Regions from separate parts of the Streptomyces sp. JNUCC 64 genome, predicted to be linked through region 2. Evidence: riboswitches for the same ligand, from Rfam matches in the RefSeq annotation. Region 2 holds a riboswitch; the other holds the start of a gene.

Region 1 (7,046 bases), 2.7 Mb from region 2:
CGCTGGGGTCGGGCTGTCAGGAGAGAATGGCGATAGCCAGGCTGATGATGATGTTCAGCCAGCCTGGGTTGGACCACCCCTCCGCGTCTGTCGGAGGGGGCGAAGCCGTGTCGGGACGAGTCCGGGGCGGATCGGGGCGGGTGCGCGGCGGACGTCCTCCTTGTCCACGGCCCGGTACTGACCGGGCGTGGGGGTGTGGGCAGAATGGGTGTCATGGACATCAGCCCCGGTCTGCTGCTCGTGATGGGCGTCGGGGGCGTGGTCGTCGTCGCGGTGCGGCTGCGCTCGCGGCGGAAGCGGGACGCCCGGCTGATCGCCCAGTGGAACAACTTCCAGCGGCGGCGCGCGGTCGGTGACGGGCACCTCCTCCAGGTGACCCGGGTCTACCAACGGGCGCGTCGGGGTTCGAAGGCCGTCATCACCTGGTGCGACACCGGGCTCCGGCAGGACGCGTGGTTCTGGGAGTGGCACGTCCCGCCGGGCGCTTACCTCCTGGTCTCCGCGACCAGCGGCTACGGGCCGCACAGTCGCAATCCCCATGTGCTCTACGTCCATCCCTCCCAGGTCCGCTCGTGGGTGCCCGCCCAAGCTGCCCGGGCCGCCCGGCGGCGCGGGGTGGGCACGCCGTGACCCCGGCCCTCGCCACCGGTGACGGCCTTCCCAACCGGAGGAGTCGTGTGGACTGGTCGGAGCGGATCGTCGTCCGTGCGGGCGTGCGTGTCTCCTGTCGGGACTGGGGAGGGGCGGGGGCGCCCGTCGTCCTGTTGCACGGGCTGGCCGGGCACGCCGGCGAGTGGGACGTCATCGCCCGTGGTCTGAGCCCCCGTCACCGGGTCGTCGCCGTGGACCAGCGCGGTCACGGTGCCAGCGAGCGCAGGCCGGGGGACGTCTCCCGGGCCGCGTACGTCGCGGACGTCGTCGCCGTGGTGGAGCGGCTCGGGCTGGAGCGTCCCGTCCTGGTGGGCCAGTCGCTGGGGGGCCACACCGCCCTGCTCGCCGCCGCCGCGCACCCCGGGCTCTTCCGTGGGCTCGTTCTGGTGGAGGCCGGGCCGGGCGGTCCTAGCCCCGGGGTGCAGAAGGAGATCGGGGGGTGGCTCGACTCCTGGCCCAGGCCGTTCCCGTCGCGGGAGGCCGCCGTCGCGTTCTTCGGCGGAGGTCCGGTCGGCGAGGGCTGGGCGGCCGGTCTGGTGGAGCGCGACGGCGGCTGGTGGCCCGGGTTCGAGCGCGAGGTGATGGTCGGGTCGCTGGCGGAGAACGCGCGGCGGTCCTTCTGGGACGAGTGGTCGCGGGTCGACTGCCCGACCCTGGCCGTCCTCGGCCAGTCCGGGATCATCCCGCCCAGGGACGTCGACGGGATGTTCCGGCGACGGCCCGCCGCGACCGTGGCCCTGAGCGTTCCGGGGACGGGGCACGACGTCCATCTGGAGCGTCCGGAGGTGCTGCGGGACGCGCTGCGCGAGTTCCTCGCGGGACTCGCCGCCTGAGCCTGAGCTTGAGCCTGATCCCGATCCGGGGTCCTTGGGCGCTTCCCGGTGCCTCCGTGCTTTTCCGGTTCCTCCGGTCCCACCGGTCCCACCGGTCCCACCGGTTCCTCCGGTCCCTCGGTCCCGCTGGGCTTCCCGGCTTGTCTGGTCCTTTCGGGGCCTCGGGCTCTTGGCGGGTCCGGTCCTCTCAGCGGGTCCTGTGGTCCCCGTGACCCCATGGCCTCCAGTGGACGGGGCGGGTGCGGTCCCGTCGCGTCTCCGGCGGCCTTCCCGGGCGGTTCCGCGCGGGGCCGGTCAGAGGAGTTTGCTGCGGGCCGCTCCCGGGCCCGCCGCCGCGCGGCGGCCCCGTGCGGGGCGGTGGCCGCGTCCGGTGCGCCGGTCGCCGTCGAGTCCGGCCGCCCTGCGGGCCCAGCGCGCGACGGTCTCGGCGGGCACCCCGATGCTGTCGACGATCCGCGCGGCCTTCTCGCGGCAACCCGGTTCCGGACAGGCGACCGGGCTCATCGGCCGGGAGGCCGCCGAGGCCCCGGTCGAGGCCCCGGTCCGGGCGCCGGTCTGGGGCGCGGTCTGGGGCATCGCCGGGAGGGGGGCGGGTGCCCCGCCGGGCCTTCCGGCTGGCTTCCCGGGAGGGGACCCGGCGGGCTTCCCGGGAGGGGCGCGGCGCGCGGTCGGCGGGACGGGGTCGGGCGGTAGGTACCGGGCGGCGCAGCCCAGGCAGATGTACCACGTACGCATGGGGACTCCTAGTGGGATTGACCGGTCCCGGAGCAGGTTCCGCAGGCCCCGGTCCAGCGTCGGACGACGGGTTGCTGGCGGCCCTCTTCGTCGGTCTCCACCGTGTGCCGTTCGTGTTCGGTGAGTCCGGTGCCGCCGCAGGCCGGGCAGGTCTCGTCACTCATGGGCCCAGGATGACCGACCGGGTGGCCCCACGCCGGGGTTCCGGCACGACGCCACCCGAACCGGGCAGCCCCGCCGCCTCCGGCGTTGACCCCCTGGTGCGGGGCGCGACGGGAGGGGTGCGGGGCGTGCGGTGGTGCGTCCGCGCGCGGCGGGGACGGAGCGACGGGGGGAGCGGGCGGAAAGTGGTGAGGGACCACCTCTGACGTGGTGTAGAGTTGGGTTTACCGACGCGGGGTGGAGCAGCTCGGTAGCTCGCTGGGCTCATAACCCAGAGGTCGCAGGTTCAAATCCTGTCCCCGCTACTCAGTACGAGGGGCCCGGAAGTCATCGACTTCCGGGCCCCTCGTCGTATGCCCGGCCGATGCGTGCCCGTATGTCCGGCGGGTGCGTGCCCGGGTGCCCGGCCGATGGGCGCGCGCGGCCCCGCGCGGTCCGCTCACCCGTACGGCTCCGCACGGCTCGCCCCCCGGGGAGGCGCGGGCAAGCCTGGGGTGAGCGGACGGAAGGCGGCGGGAGACGGTACGTGGGCCACGGAGGTGAACCGACCGGCGACGGGCCCCCGGCCCCCGCGACCGGACGCCCGGCGGTCCCCACCGGGACTCCCTCGGGCTGGGTCGGACGGCTCGTCCGGGCGCTGCCCGTGCTGCTGATCGTCGCGGGAGTGTTCTACGACGAGCTGACCCCGGCGCGCTTCACCGCAGCCCCGCTGTTCGCCGCCGCCCCGCTCGCCGCGGCCCCGTTCTACGGGAGGCGCGGCACGGTCGCCGTCGGGCTGGCCGCCTGTGCCGCCGCCATCGGCGAGCGGATCGAGGACGGCGCCCTGGGCCGCGCCGAGTCCGTCACCGACCTGGCCACGATCGTGACGGTGTCCGTGCTCGCCGTCGTCATCAACCGCCTCACCCGCCGCAGCGACGCCCGGCTGGCGTCCGCGCGGGAGATCGCGGAGGCCGCCCAGCGGGCCGTGCTCCCGGAGCCGGCCGAACGGATCGGCGGGCTGGACATCGCCGCGCGCTACGAGGCCGCCCAGGCCGACGCGTCCATCGGCGGCGACCTGTACGCGGTGCAGGACACCCCGCACGGCGTCCGGCTGGTGGTCGGGGACGTCCGGGGTAAGGGGATGAACGCGGTCTCCGCCGTCGCCGTGCTGATCGGGGCGTTCCGCGAGGCCGCCGAGCAGGAGGCGGACCTGGAAGCGGTGGCCCGCCGCCTCGAACGCGCCCTCGCCCGGGAGGAGGTGCGACGTCGCGAGGTCGACCTCTTTGAGGGGTTCACCACCGCCGTCCTCGCCGAACTGCCGCACGGCCGTGACGTCGTCCGGATCCTCAACCGGGGGCATCCGCCGCCGCTGCTGCTCGCCCCGGACGGCGGGCTGACGGTGCTGGTGCCGGCGCTTCCGGCGCTGCCGTTGGGGATGGCCGACCTCGGGGTGTGGCCGGACCTCTGCGAGGAGGTGGCCTTCCCGCCCGGGGCCTGTCTGCTCGTGTACACCGACGGGCTGTCCGAGGCCCGGGACGCGCGCGGGGAGTTCTTCGATCCGGTGCTCTGGCTCGGCGGGCGGACCTTCGTGGGGCCGGACGCGCTGCTGACGTCCGTCACCGGGGCGGTCCTGCTGCACACGGGCGCGGGGCCGGAGGACGACATGGCCCTCCTCGCCGTGCGCCGTCCGTGAGACGGCACCCCCCCCGGGTGCCCACCCTCGGCCTCGGCCCCGGCCCCGATTGCGGTTGCGGCGGTGGTCGGTCGGGGACGGCGTGGCCCCCGGGGCCCCCGGGCGCTCCAGGCCCCCGGGGGCGGCTCGGTGCTCGTGGGGCGGCGGCCCCGGCCCGGATCTCACCGCCCGTAGTCGACGGCTCGCGGTCCGATAACGACTGAGTATCCGTCAAAGAAAGTTTGGCGCACCGGGGAATAATCTTCGACCGTCAACTCGCCCGGTTCCGCCCGCCCGTGTCCCGATAAGTCCCCGTCATGGGCGTTAATGATCAACCGGAAGCGCTTGGAATCAGGCCCCCGGGTCTATTAACGTTCGATAACGCAGCGCGGTCGTCCCAGCCGTCACAGAGTCGGCTCCGCGCGCACGCGCCGAATCCCGCGAGGGAACCGGGGAACCACCACCATGGGGTGAATCGGACGGCCCTCTCGCGAGGCTGCCCGTAGGAGACCTTCCTGCTCCGAACCCGTCAGCTAACCCGGTAGGCGAGAAGGAAGGAAGGAGTACGCCTCAGTGGCGTCCAATCGGCCTGCCCCCGAAGCTCCCTACGCGCCGAACACGGCCGAGGACGGGGCTTACTCCCCCTACGGTCGCGTCTACGGCCCCGAGGTCACCGAGGGCGAGGTGCGGGAGGTCTGGAACCCGACCGCGGACACCGTCCGGCCCGTGCGCGGCAAGCACCGCGTCGCCAAGCAGCGCGGCGGACTCGCCCGTAGCTCCACGGTCCTGGGCGTCGGCGTCATCGCCGCCGTCGGCGCGGGCGGCATCGCCACCGCGCAGGGCGGCAAGCCCGCCATCCAGATATCGATGCCGGACTTCGGCTCGATCATGCCCGGGGACTCCGAGGAGCCCGAGGCCGACACCACCACCGCCGCCGCCCCGCTGACCGGCGCGGGCATCACCTCCGCCGACGCCGCCGAGGGCGCCACCGACGCGGGCGAGGCGCTGCGGGCCCGCATCATGCAGCAGGCCGAGCAGCAGCAGGACCAGGCCGACGCCGCCACCCGCGCCGCCGCCGAGAAGGCCGCCGCGAAGAAGGCCCTCAAGGACGCCGCCGACGCGGAGGCCAAGGCGAAGGCCAAGGCGGACGCCGAAGCCAAGGCGAAGGCCAAGGAGAAGGCCAGGGCCAAGGCGGAAGCGGAGCGCAAGAAGGCGGCTGCCGAGGCCAAGGCCAAGGCGGAGCAGGCCGAGAAGGCGGAGAAGGAGCGGCTGGCCAAGCTGGCCGGAAGCTTCGTCCTCCCGCTCTCCGGCTACTCGCTCACCGCGACCTTCGGGCAGGCCGGCGCCATCTGGTCGTCCGGCGCGCACACCGGCCTCGACTTCGCCGCCCCGACGGGCACCCCGCTGAAGGCCGTCGGCAGCGGCACCATCACCCAGGCCGGCTGGCACAACTCGTACGGCTACTTCACGATCCTCACCCTCAACGACGGCACCGAGATCTGGTACGCCCACCAGTCGTCCATGAACGTGAGCGCCGGTCAGAAGGTCGCCACCGGCGAGGTCATCGGCCGTGTCGGCTCCACCGGCAAGTCCACCGCCTCCCACCTCCACCTGGAGGTCCACCCCGGTGGCGGCGGGGGCGTCGACCCGGCCGCCTATCTGCGCGGCAAGGGCCTCGGTCTCTGACCGTACGGCCACGCCGTACCCCTCTGATCCACGGTCACTCCGTCCCTGACTTCCCGGTGCGCCGGGGCACCCTCGCCCCCGTGCGCCGGGACGGTCTCCGGAGCCCGTCGTTCCCCACTTCGACGGGGACCGCGCGGCCGTCCGTACCCCCGGCGGCCCCGGTTCCCCGACGGTTCCCCCCACGCCCGGAGTTCCGGCGGCCCTGACGCTCATCCCCCGACGTCAGGGCCGTCGGTCCCCCCCCTCGGAGGTTCCACCGGGTCTTCCGGGGGTTCCCCCGGGTTCCGGGAGTTCCACCGGCCTCCCCCCCCAAGTCCCACGGTCCCGACGGAAGACCCGGGCGCGCACCGGTGTTGACTACGGGCATGACCTCTCTGCGCCCGCTCGGCCCCTCCGGCATCGACGTCTTCCCCCTCGCCCTCGGCGGCAACGTCTTCGGCTGGACCGCGGACACCTCCCAGACCTTCGCCGTCCTCGACGCCTACACGGGCGCGGGCGGCAACTTCGTGGACACCGCCGACTCCTACTCCGCCTGGGCGGACGGCAACCAGGGCGGCGAGTCCGAGACGCTGATCGGCCGGTGGGTCGCCGCGCGCGGCAACCGCGACGACGTCGTCATCGCCACCAAGGTCGGTTCCCACCCCGAGTACAAGGGGCTGTCCGCCACCACCATCAAGGCCGCCGCGGACGCCTCCCTCACCCGGCTCGGCACCGACTACATCGACCTGTACTACACGCACTTCGACGATGTGACCGTCCCCGTCGAGGAGATCGTCACCGCGCTGGACGACCTGGTGCGCGCGGGCAAGGTCCGGGCCGTGGCCGCCTCCAACCTCACCCCCGAACGGCTCCAGGAGTCCCTGGACTTCGCCGACCGCGAGGGACTGACCCGGTACGCGGTCCTCCAGCCCGAGTACAGCCTGGTCGCCCGGAGCGGCTACGAGAACGGGCTGCGGGAGGTCGCCTCCCGGTCCGGGCTGGCGTCCGTCCCCTACTTCGCGCTCGCCTCCGGCTTCCTCACCGGCAAGTACCGGCCGGGCGCCACCGTCGACAGCGCCCGCTCCGGTTCGGCCTCCCGCCATCTGTCCACCGAGCGCGGCCCGCGGGTGCTCGCGGCCCTCGACACCGTCGCCGCCGAGCGCGGTGCCGAGGTCGCCACGGTCGCCCTCGCCTGGCTGGCCTCCCGTCCGACGATCGCCGCCCCGCTGGCGAGCGCCCGCACCCCCGAACAGCTCCCCGCGCTCCTCGCGATGGCGGAGCTGGAGCTGACGGACGCCGAACTCTCGCTGCTCAGCGAGGCGTCCGCCTGACGCCGTCACGGGACCCGG
Region 2 (7,046 bases):
GCTGGTCCTGGACGAGGCGGACGTGGACCGCTTCGTCACCGCCTTCACCGCCGTGATGGACGAGGCGCACAGCGGGAGTGGCCTGATGTGGGACTTCGGGAGGACACTGGTGAGACAGGCGGTCGGCCAGCGCTGACCCCCTCCTCGCGGTCCCGCCGCCCCGGCGGGCACGATTTTTTACCTCCTGGGCAAGAGATTTGCCCAGGAGGTATTTCTCTGGCTCAATCGACGGTATGAACCCCTCCGAGCCCCCTCCCCGCGAGGAGCCCGCCCCCGCCGTCGGCGCTCCGGCCGCCGACGGTCCGGCCGGTGAGCTGCCCGTGGTGGCCCCCCGGCTGCGGGAGCGCCGCCGGGGAGCCGGGCTGACCCTGGAGACCGCCGCCGCCTCCGCCGGGCTCTCCCCGGCGCATCTGTCCCGGCTGGAGACCGGCCGCCGCCAGCCCTCGCTGCCGATGCTGCTGGCGCTGGCCCGGGTCTACGGCACCACCGTCTCCGAGCTGCTCGGCGAGACGGTCGCGGACCGCGAGGCGATCGTCCAGGCCGGGACCATGGAGCCCACCCTCGCGGGCGGCTGGACCTACTGGCAGGCCGGGGCCCCCGGCCGGGGCATGCAGGCCCTGCGGGTCCGGGTGCCCTACGGCTCCCAGGGGGACATCGTCCGGGTGCACCCCGGCGAGGAGTGGCTGTACGTCCTGTCCGGGCGGCTGCGGCTGAAGCTCGGGGACAGCACCCATGTGCTGGCGCCCGGCGACAGCGCGCACTTCGACTCGCTGACCCCGCACCGCATCGTCGCCGCCGACGAGGACGGCACCGACCTGCTGTTCGTGCACACCCTGTTGCAGAGCCCGTCCGCCGCGCTGTGCCTCGGCCCGGCCGCCGGCCACACCCTGGGAGACCCCCGATGACCGAGCCCGTCCGGCCCACCGAACCGCAGACCCCCGTGCGCCGCCAGCCGCAGCTGGAGGACAAGATGCCGCCGAGCATCTGGATCCGGCTGGTCATCTACGTGGCGGTCGGCCATGTCGTCGCCGCCTTCATCTGGCTGCTCTTCGAGGTCGGGGCCAAGTGACGGACCCCGGACCGGCGGGCCCGGTGCCCGGCGGCTCAGTCCAGCAGCCGTGACCGGAGGCGGTCGCGCAGCGCGGGGGTGACCCCGAGGGCCTCGCGGAGGTACTCCTCGGTGCCGCCCCACCGCCGGTCGACGGTGTCGAAGGCCGCCGCCAGGTACTCCGCCCGCGCTTCGAACAGCGGGCTCAGCAGCTCCATCACCTCGTGCGTGGGCCCGTCCGCGTCCGCGTCGCGCCGCACCCGGTAGCGCCGGTGGGCGGCGTTCGACTCCAGGTAGTCCGCCTCGACGGCGTCCCGTCCCACCCCGAGGGCGAGCAGGGTCACCGCGACGGCCAGGCCCGCCCGGTCCTTGCCCGCGGCGCAGTGCATCAGCACCGGCACCCCGTCCTCGGCGACCGTCCGCAGCACCAGCGCGTGCTCGGCGGTCCGCTCTTCGATCATCACCCGGTACGCGCCCGCCATCCGCTCGGCCGCCCGGCCCCGCGCCAGTACCTCGCGCAGCTCGGCCAGGTCGCCCCGGCGCACCATCCTCCAGAAGGCGGCGCCGTCGGCCGGGTCGCTCAGCGGCAGGTGCAGATTGCGGACGCCGGGCAGCTCCACGTCATGGCCGTCCAGACCGCGGTCGGCGTCGTTGCGGAAGTCGAAGACCGTGTGCAGCCCCAATGAGGTGAGGAAACGGCTGTCGGCCTCGGTGGCGTGGGCGAGGTGGCCGCTGCGGAACAGCACCCCGTGCCGGATCCGTCCGCCGTCCGTGGTCGGCAGCCCGCCGAGGTCCCGGAAGTTGCGCACTCCGGTCAGCTCGGGCTCGGTGGACGGGATCTGCTGCGTCACGGGGGCTCCTCCCAGGCCCCGCCGACGCCGTTCGACGGCGGGCGCTGTCGACGATATACGACACGGTCCCCCGAAAGGATCACTTCTCGTACGTCTGTTCCGTTCATCCCCTGGGTCGCCCCGACGTGGGCGTTATGTCTGATAGAGGCGTGATGTAAATGAATGGAGTGGTTGGGGGGAGTGTGGCCCAACTGGCTCCGGAATGAGGACAGCTGGTGACGAAGGTGGTGACCGGGATCATAGTGGTCACCGTGGGTGGCGATCACCGCTCCGCCGCCTTCCCGCCGGAGCCCGGCACTTGAGGCCGGGGAACCGCTCCGCCATCGACGGAGGGTCACCGCGAACCCCCGGCCGGGATCAAGGAACACCGGGCCCGGGACGCCGTCCGGTTGTCTGGGCCGTCGGCGCTCGCCTAGCGTCACGCTCACTCCGGGCGGACGCCTAGTCCTGCCGCCGTCCGGTATCCGACGTCCCCACCGGACACCGGCAGGAGCGGGGAACCCACACGCAGTACGCCGACTCCGGCCACCGGAGCGGCTCGGGGTGAAGCCGCGCGAGCGCGGCCGGGCATCTCCAGCCCGAACCCGACAGCTCACCTCGCAGGCGCCGGAGAGGAACGCACCATGCCCGCGACGGGAAAGCACCGCCGCCCCAAGTCCACCCGGCTCGTCCGACGGGTCGCCATCACCGGAACCGGTGGCGCGGCGGCCCTCGCCCTGCCGCTCATCGGCGCCCAGACCGCGCAGGCCGCCACCCCCCAGGCCGCCCCCGGACTCAGCCCCGCCGCCTCCGTCGCCACGGTGGCCCCGGCCGCCCCGGAGCGGTCCACCGCCCGGGCCGCCGAGGTCCGCACCTACTCGGTCAAGGTGGGCGACCACCTCTCGAAGATCGCCGACGAGCAGGACGTGCGCGGCGGCTGGCAGCGTCTGTACGAGGACAACCGGAACGCCGTCGGCGTCGACCCGAACCTCATCCGGCCCGGTCTGAAGCTCACCGTCGGCGCCCGCGCGGCCACCCCCGCCGCCGCCCCCAAGGCCGCCGAGGCCCCCGCCCCGGCCGCTCCGAAGACGGCCACCGCTCCGAAGACGGCCGCCGCGCCCAAGGCCGAGCAGCCCCGGGCCGCCGCCCCCGCCGCCCCCAAGGCCGTGCCCGTCACGGCCCAGGCGGTGCCCGCCGCGACCGCCACCGCGTCCGGCTTCACGCTGCCCGTCGCCACCGGGGTCGGCACCCCGTACCGGGCCTCCGGCAGCATGTGGTCCAGCGGTTACCACACCGGCGTCGACTTCAGCGTCCCCGCCGGTACCCCGCTCAAGGCCGTCGGCCCGGGCACCGTCGTCTCGGCGGGCTGGGCGGGCGCCTACGGCAACCAGGTGATCATCCAGCACGCCGACGGACGGTACTCGCAGTACGCCCACCTCTCGCAGCTCGGCGTGGCCGCGGGCCAGTCGGTCACCGGCGGGCAGCAGATCGGTCTCGCCGGTTCCACCGGCAACAGCACCGGACCGCACCTGCACTTCGAGATCCGCACCTCCCCGGCGTACGGCTCCGACATCGACCCGCTGGCCTATCTGCGGTCGAAGGGCGTCAACGTCTGACCCCCTCTCCCCCCTGCGGCCCGGCGGCCGCACCCCACGTACGCGGGGCCGTATCGGCGGATACGGCCCCGCGCCGCGTTTCCGGGGCGGACTCCGGGTCTCCCCGGCGGCCCGGTCTCCAGGCCGCCGCTTCCGCCGGCCCTCCGTCAGTCGTCGGCCGCCCGTCTTTCCGCCGGTCCCGTATTCCCGGACCGGCGGAAAGGCCCGCATGGTCTTTCTCACGTCGCGTCAACCCCCCGCTGCCCCTTATTACGGTGGCGTAGGTCACGCCCGGCTTGGAAACATGGGCCGACGTGACAGCAGAGTCGACCTCCCTCATCCCTGACGACATCCGGTCCTACACAGCAGTCGGCGACAGCTTCACGGAAGGCGTCGGCGACCCCGGTCCCGACGGAGCGTTCGTGGGCTGGGCCGACCGGCTGGCCGTCCTCCTCGGCGACCGGCTCCCCGAGCACGCCTTCCGCTACGCCAACCTCGCCGTCCGCGGCAGACTCCTCGACCAGATCGTCGAGGAGCAGCTTCCCCGGGTCCGGGAGCTCGCTCCCGACCTGGTGTCCTTCTGCGCGGGCGGCAACGACATCCTCCGCCCCGGAGCCGACCCCGACGACGTGGCCGAACGCTTCGAACGCGCCGTCGCCGACCTCACGGACCACGTCGGCACGGTCATGGTCACCACCGGGTTCGACACCCGGGGCGTCCCCGTCCTGCGGCATCTGCGCGGCAGGATCGCCACCTACAACGGCCACGTCCGGGCCGTCGCGGACCGCTACGGCTGCCCCGTCCTCGACCTGTGGTCGCTGAAGACCGTGCAGGACCGCCGGGCCTGGGACACCGACCGCCTCCACCTCTCCGCCGAGGGCCACACCCGGGTCGCGCTGCGCGCCGCCCAGCTCCTCGGGCTCGGCGTCCCCGCCGACCCGGACCAGCCCTGGCCCCCGCTGCCCCCGCGGGGCACCCTCGAAGGACGGCGCGACGACATCCAGTGGGCCCGGGAGTACCTGGTGCCCTGGATCGGACGGCGGCTGCGGGGCGAGTCGTCCGGCGACCACGTCGAGGCCAAGCGTCCCGATCTGCTCCCCCTCTGAACGGCGCTCCCACGGGGTGACGTCCCGGTGCCGGGCCGTCCCGTCCGTCCGTGTCCGTGTCCCCGCCCCCGCCCGTCCCTGTCCGTCCCGTCCGGACGGACACCGGACACGGACGTCAGGGCGTCACCCCGTTCCCGGACCCCGTGGCGGCGCGGGCGCGGGGTCCGCGAACGGGGACGGGGACAGCGGCAGGGGCACCGGGCCGGAGGCCGCCGGGATCCGTTCCAGGACGCCTCCCGCGAACACGTCGTACAGCGGCAGGGACTCCAGGTGCACGTACCCGATGTGGCAGTCGCACCGCGCCAGCGGACAGGGGCGCGGGGCCAGCGCCGCGCGGTAGGAGCCGTCGTACAGGTTCCCCAGCTCCGCCCGGACGAAGTGGCAGCGCCGCACCGTGCCCTCGCCGTCCACCGACACCACCGACTCGCCCGTCCGGCACGGCAGCCCCTTGCTGCGGTGCGGATGGCGGCTGTACGGGAACAGCGGGTCCAGCTCCGTCCAGCGGTCGGCCTCCTCGTCGGTGTAGGCGTGCCCCTCGGCCGCGTTCACCCACAGGTAGACCCGCTCCGGCAGCTCCGCGCGCAGCCGCCGGGCGTGCTCCAGATGCTCCGGCAGCCCCACGATCCCCACGCTGAACCGCACCCCGCGCGCGGTCAGTTCGCGGCACTTGGCGGTGAACCGCTCGTACGGGGTCTGCCCCGGGTGGTACGTGCACCAGAGGGCGAGCGTGTCGAGGTCCGCCCCGTCGAGCCACCCGGTGCGGCAGCTCAGATTGGTCTGGATCGCCACCCGCGCGATGTGCTCGTGCCGGGACAGCTCCACCAGCGCCCGCCGGTACCAGGACCGGACGAGCCCCTCGCCCCACGGGGTGAACAGCACCGAAAGCCGTCCGTCCGGATAGGACCCGGCCCAGCCGGTGAACCGCTCCAGCGCCGCCCGGTCCGCGCGCAGCAGCTCCGGGCCGTCCCGGCGCTTGGCGAACGGGCAGTAGGGGCAGTCGTAGTCGCACGAGGACAGCGGCCCCCGGTACAGCACCGTCAGATCCGTCCCGGCCACCCCGCTCACCGCGCCTGGTACCCGGCCATCGCGGCCCGCACGGCGGGCGAGAACAGCTCGGGGCCCAGCGCGTCCGAGTGCGCCAGCCCCTCGGCCGACAGCCGCAGCGTCCCGGCCGGGGCCGTGCCGTCGAGCCAGCCCAGCGCGGCGAACCGCGCGAGCTCGCCGGGGAAGTCGTCCTCCGGGTCGCCGCCGAACCGCGACCGGTAGTCGTCCCGCGCCATCCCCGGGGCCTGCAGCAGCGACTGCAGCAGATGCCGCCGCCGGGCCTCGTCGCCCCCGCCCGGACCGCCCATGAGACGCCCGTGCACCGCCCGGCCGAAGTCCTCGGTCGCGGTGTAGGCGTCGATGATCGCCCGGACCTCCCGGGCGTCCACCGCGTAGTCGAAGGAGTAGTGCAGCTCCGAGGTGTACGAGCGCGCCCCGCAGCCGAGGCCGACCATGCCGTCCGTCTGGCAGGCGTGGTCCTCCGGCCCCTCGGCGGGCGCGTCCGTCCGCCGGAACATCCGCATCGACCGCTGCTCGTACCCCCGCTCCAGCAGATGGTCGCGGCCCGCCCGGTACAGCCGCAGCCGCTGTTCGTCCCAGGCCCTGTCCATGACGTCGGTGCGTTCGCCGAGCGGTGTGAGGTCCCGTGCGTACAGCGGGTACAGGTACAGCTCTTCCGGGTGCCAGGCGAGGGCCGCGTCCAGGGAGCGGCGCCAGGACTCCTCGGTCTGGCCCGCGATGCCGTAGATCAGGTCGATGTTCAGCACCGGTATCGCGGCCTCGCGTATCCGCCCGAGGGCCGCCTCCACCTCCTCCCGCCGCTGGGGGCGCACCGCCGCCCTGGCCTCCTCGGGCACGAAGCTCTGCACCCCGAGGCTGAGCCGGGTCGCCCCCCTCTCGGCCAGCACCGCGAGCCGGTCGGCGGTGGCCGTCGCCGGGGACGCCTCCACCGACAGCGGCACCGCGCGCAGATCGGCGCCCATCCGCGACTCGGCGATGTCGCACAGCCGGGTCAGCTCGTCGGCCGTCAGGAAGGTGGGGGTGCCGCCGCCGAACGCGGCCGTGGCGAACCGCACCGGCCCGTCCCCCTCCAGCGCCCCGCGCACCGCGTCCGCCTGCCGTTCCAGCGCGTCCAGATAGCGCCGGGTCAGTTCGCCGGGCGCCCCGATCCGGGTGAACAGGTTGCAGAACCCGCACCGCACCTCGCAGAACGGGACGTGCAGATACAGCGAGAGCGCGTCCTTGGGCTCCCCGCGCCACAGCTCCGCGAGCCGGGGGCCCGGCTGCGGCAGTGGCCGGTACGCCGTCTTGTGCGGATACGCGTAGACGTAGTGCTGGTAGGGGCGTGGTGACGCGGTCCCGGACGCCGCCGGGGCCCCGATCGGGAAGGTGGTGCTCATGGATGCCTCTCGGAATGCGTTCG

What was found. Region 2 has a riboswitch for cyclic di-AMP ahead of ACVWNX_RS04445 (M23 family metallopeptidase). Riboswitches for the same ligand answer to the same signal wherever they lie in the genome.
Region 1: linked by a shared signal. The riboswitch ahead of ACVWNX_RS15540 (M23 family metallopeptidase) and the one ahead of ACVWNX_RS04445 (M23 family metallopeptidase) in region 2 are both predicted to bind cyclic di-AMP.

Annotation. Positions count from the first base shown of each region.
Region 1 covers NZ_CM137015.1:3,810,081-3,817,126, reverse strand. Annotated here, with positions in the region: gene ACVWNX_RS15570 (hypothetical protein) at 214-630, shown strand; gene ACVWNX_RS15565 (alpha/beta fold hydrolase) at 678-1,484, shown strand; gene ACVWNX_RS15560 (hypothetical protein) at 1,779-2,060, opposite strand; gene ACVWNX_RS15555 (hypothetical protein) at 2,228-2,383, opposite strand; tRNA gene ACVWNX_RS15550 (tRNA-Met) at 2,613-2,686, shown strand; gene ACVWNX_RS15545 (PP2C family protein-serine/threonine phosphatase) at 2,908-4,053, shown strand; cyclic di-AMP (ydaO/yuaA leader) riboswitch at 4,452-4,595, shown strand; gene ACVWNX_RS15540 (M23 family metallopeptidase) at 4,606-5,718, shown strand; gene ACVWNX_RS15535 (aldo/keto reductase) at 6,084-7,028, shown strand; gene ACVWNX_RS15530 (nSTAND1 domain-containing NTPase) at 7,009-7,046, opposite strand, start outside.
Region 2 covers NZ_CM137015.1:1,128,557-1,135,602, reverse strand. Annotated here, with positions in the region: gene ACVWNX_RS04465 (aspartate aminotransferase family protein) at 1-136, shown strand, start outside; gene ACVWNX_RS04460 (helix-turn-helix domain-containing protein) at 234-905, shown strand; gene ACVWNX_RS04455 (DUF6126 family protein) at 902-1,069, shown strand; gene ACVWNX_RS04450 (tyrosine-protein phosphatase) at 1,105-1,899, opposite strand; cyclic di-AMP (ydaO/yuaA leader) riboswitch at 2,403-2,520, shown strand; gene ACVWNX_RS04445 (M23 family metallopeptidase) at 2,523-3,494, shown strand; gene ACVWNX_RS04440 (SGNH/GDSL hydrolase family protein) at 3,788-4,579, shown strand; gene ACVWNX_RS04435 (STM4011 family radical SAM protein) at 4,703-5,644, opposite strand; gene ACVWNX_RS04430 (STM4012 family radical SAM protein) at 5,641-7,023, opposite strand; gene ACVWNX_RS04425 (STM4013/SEN3800 family hydrolase) at 7,020-7,046, opposite strand, start outside.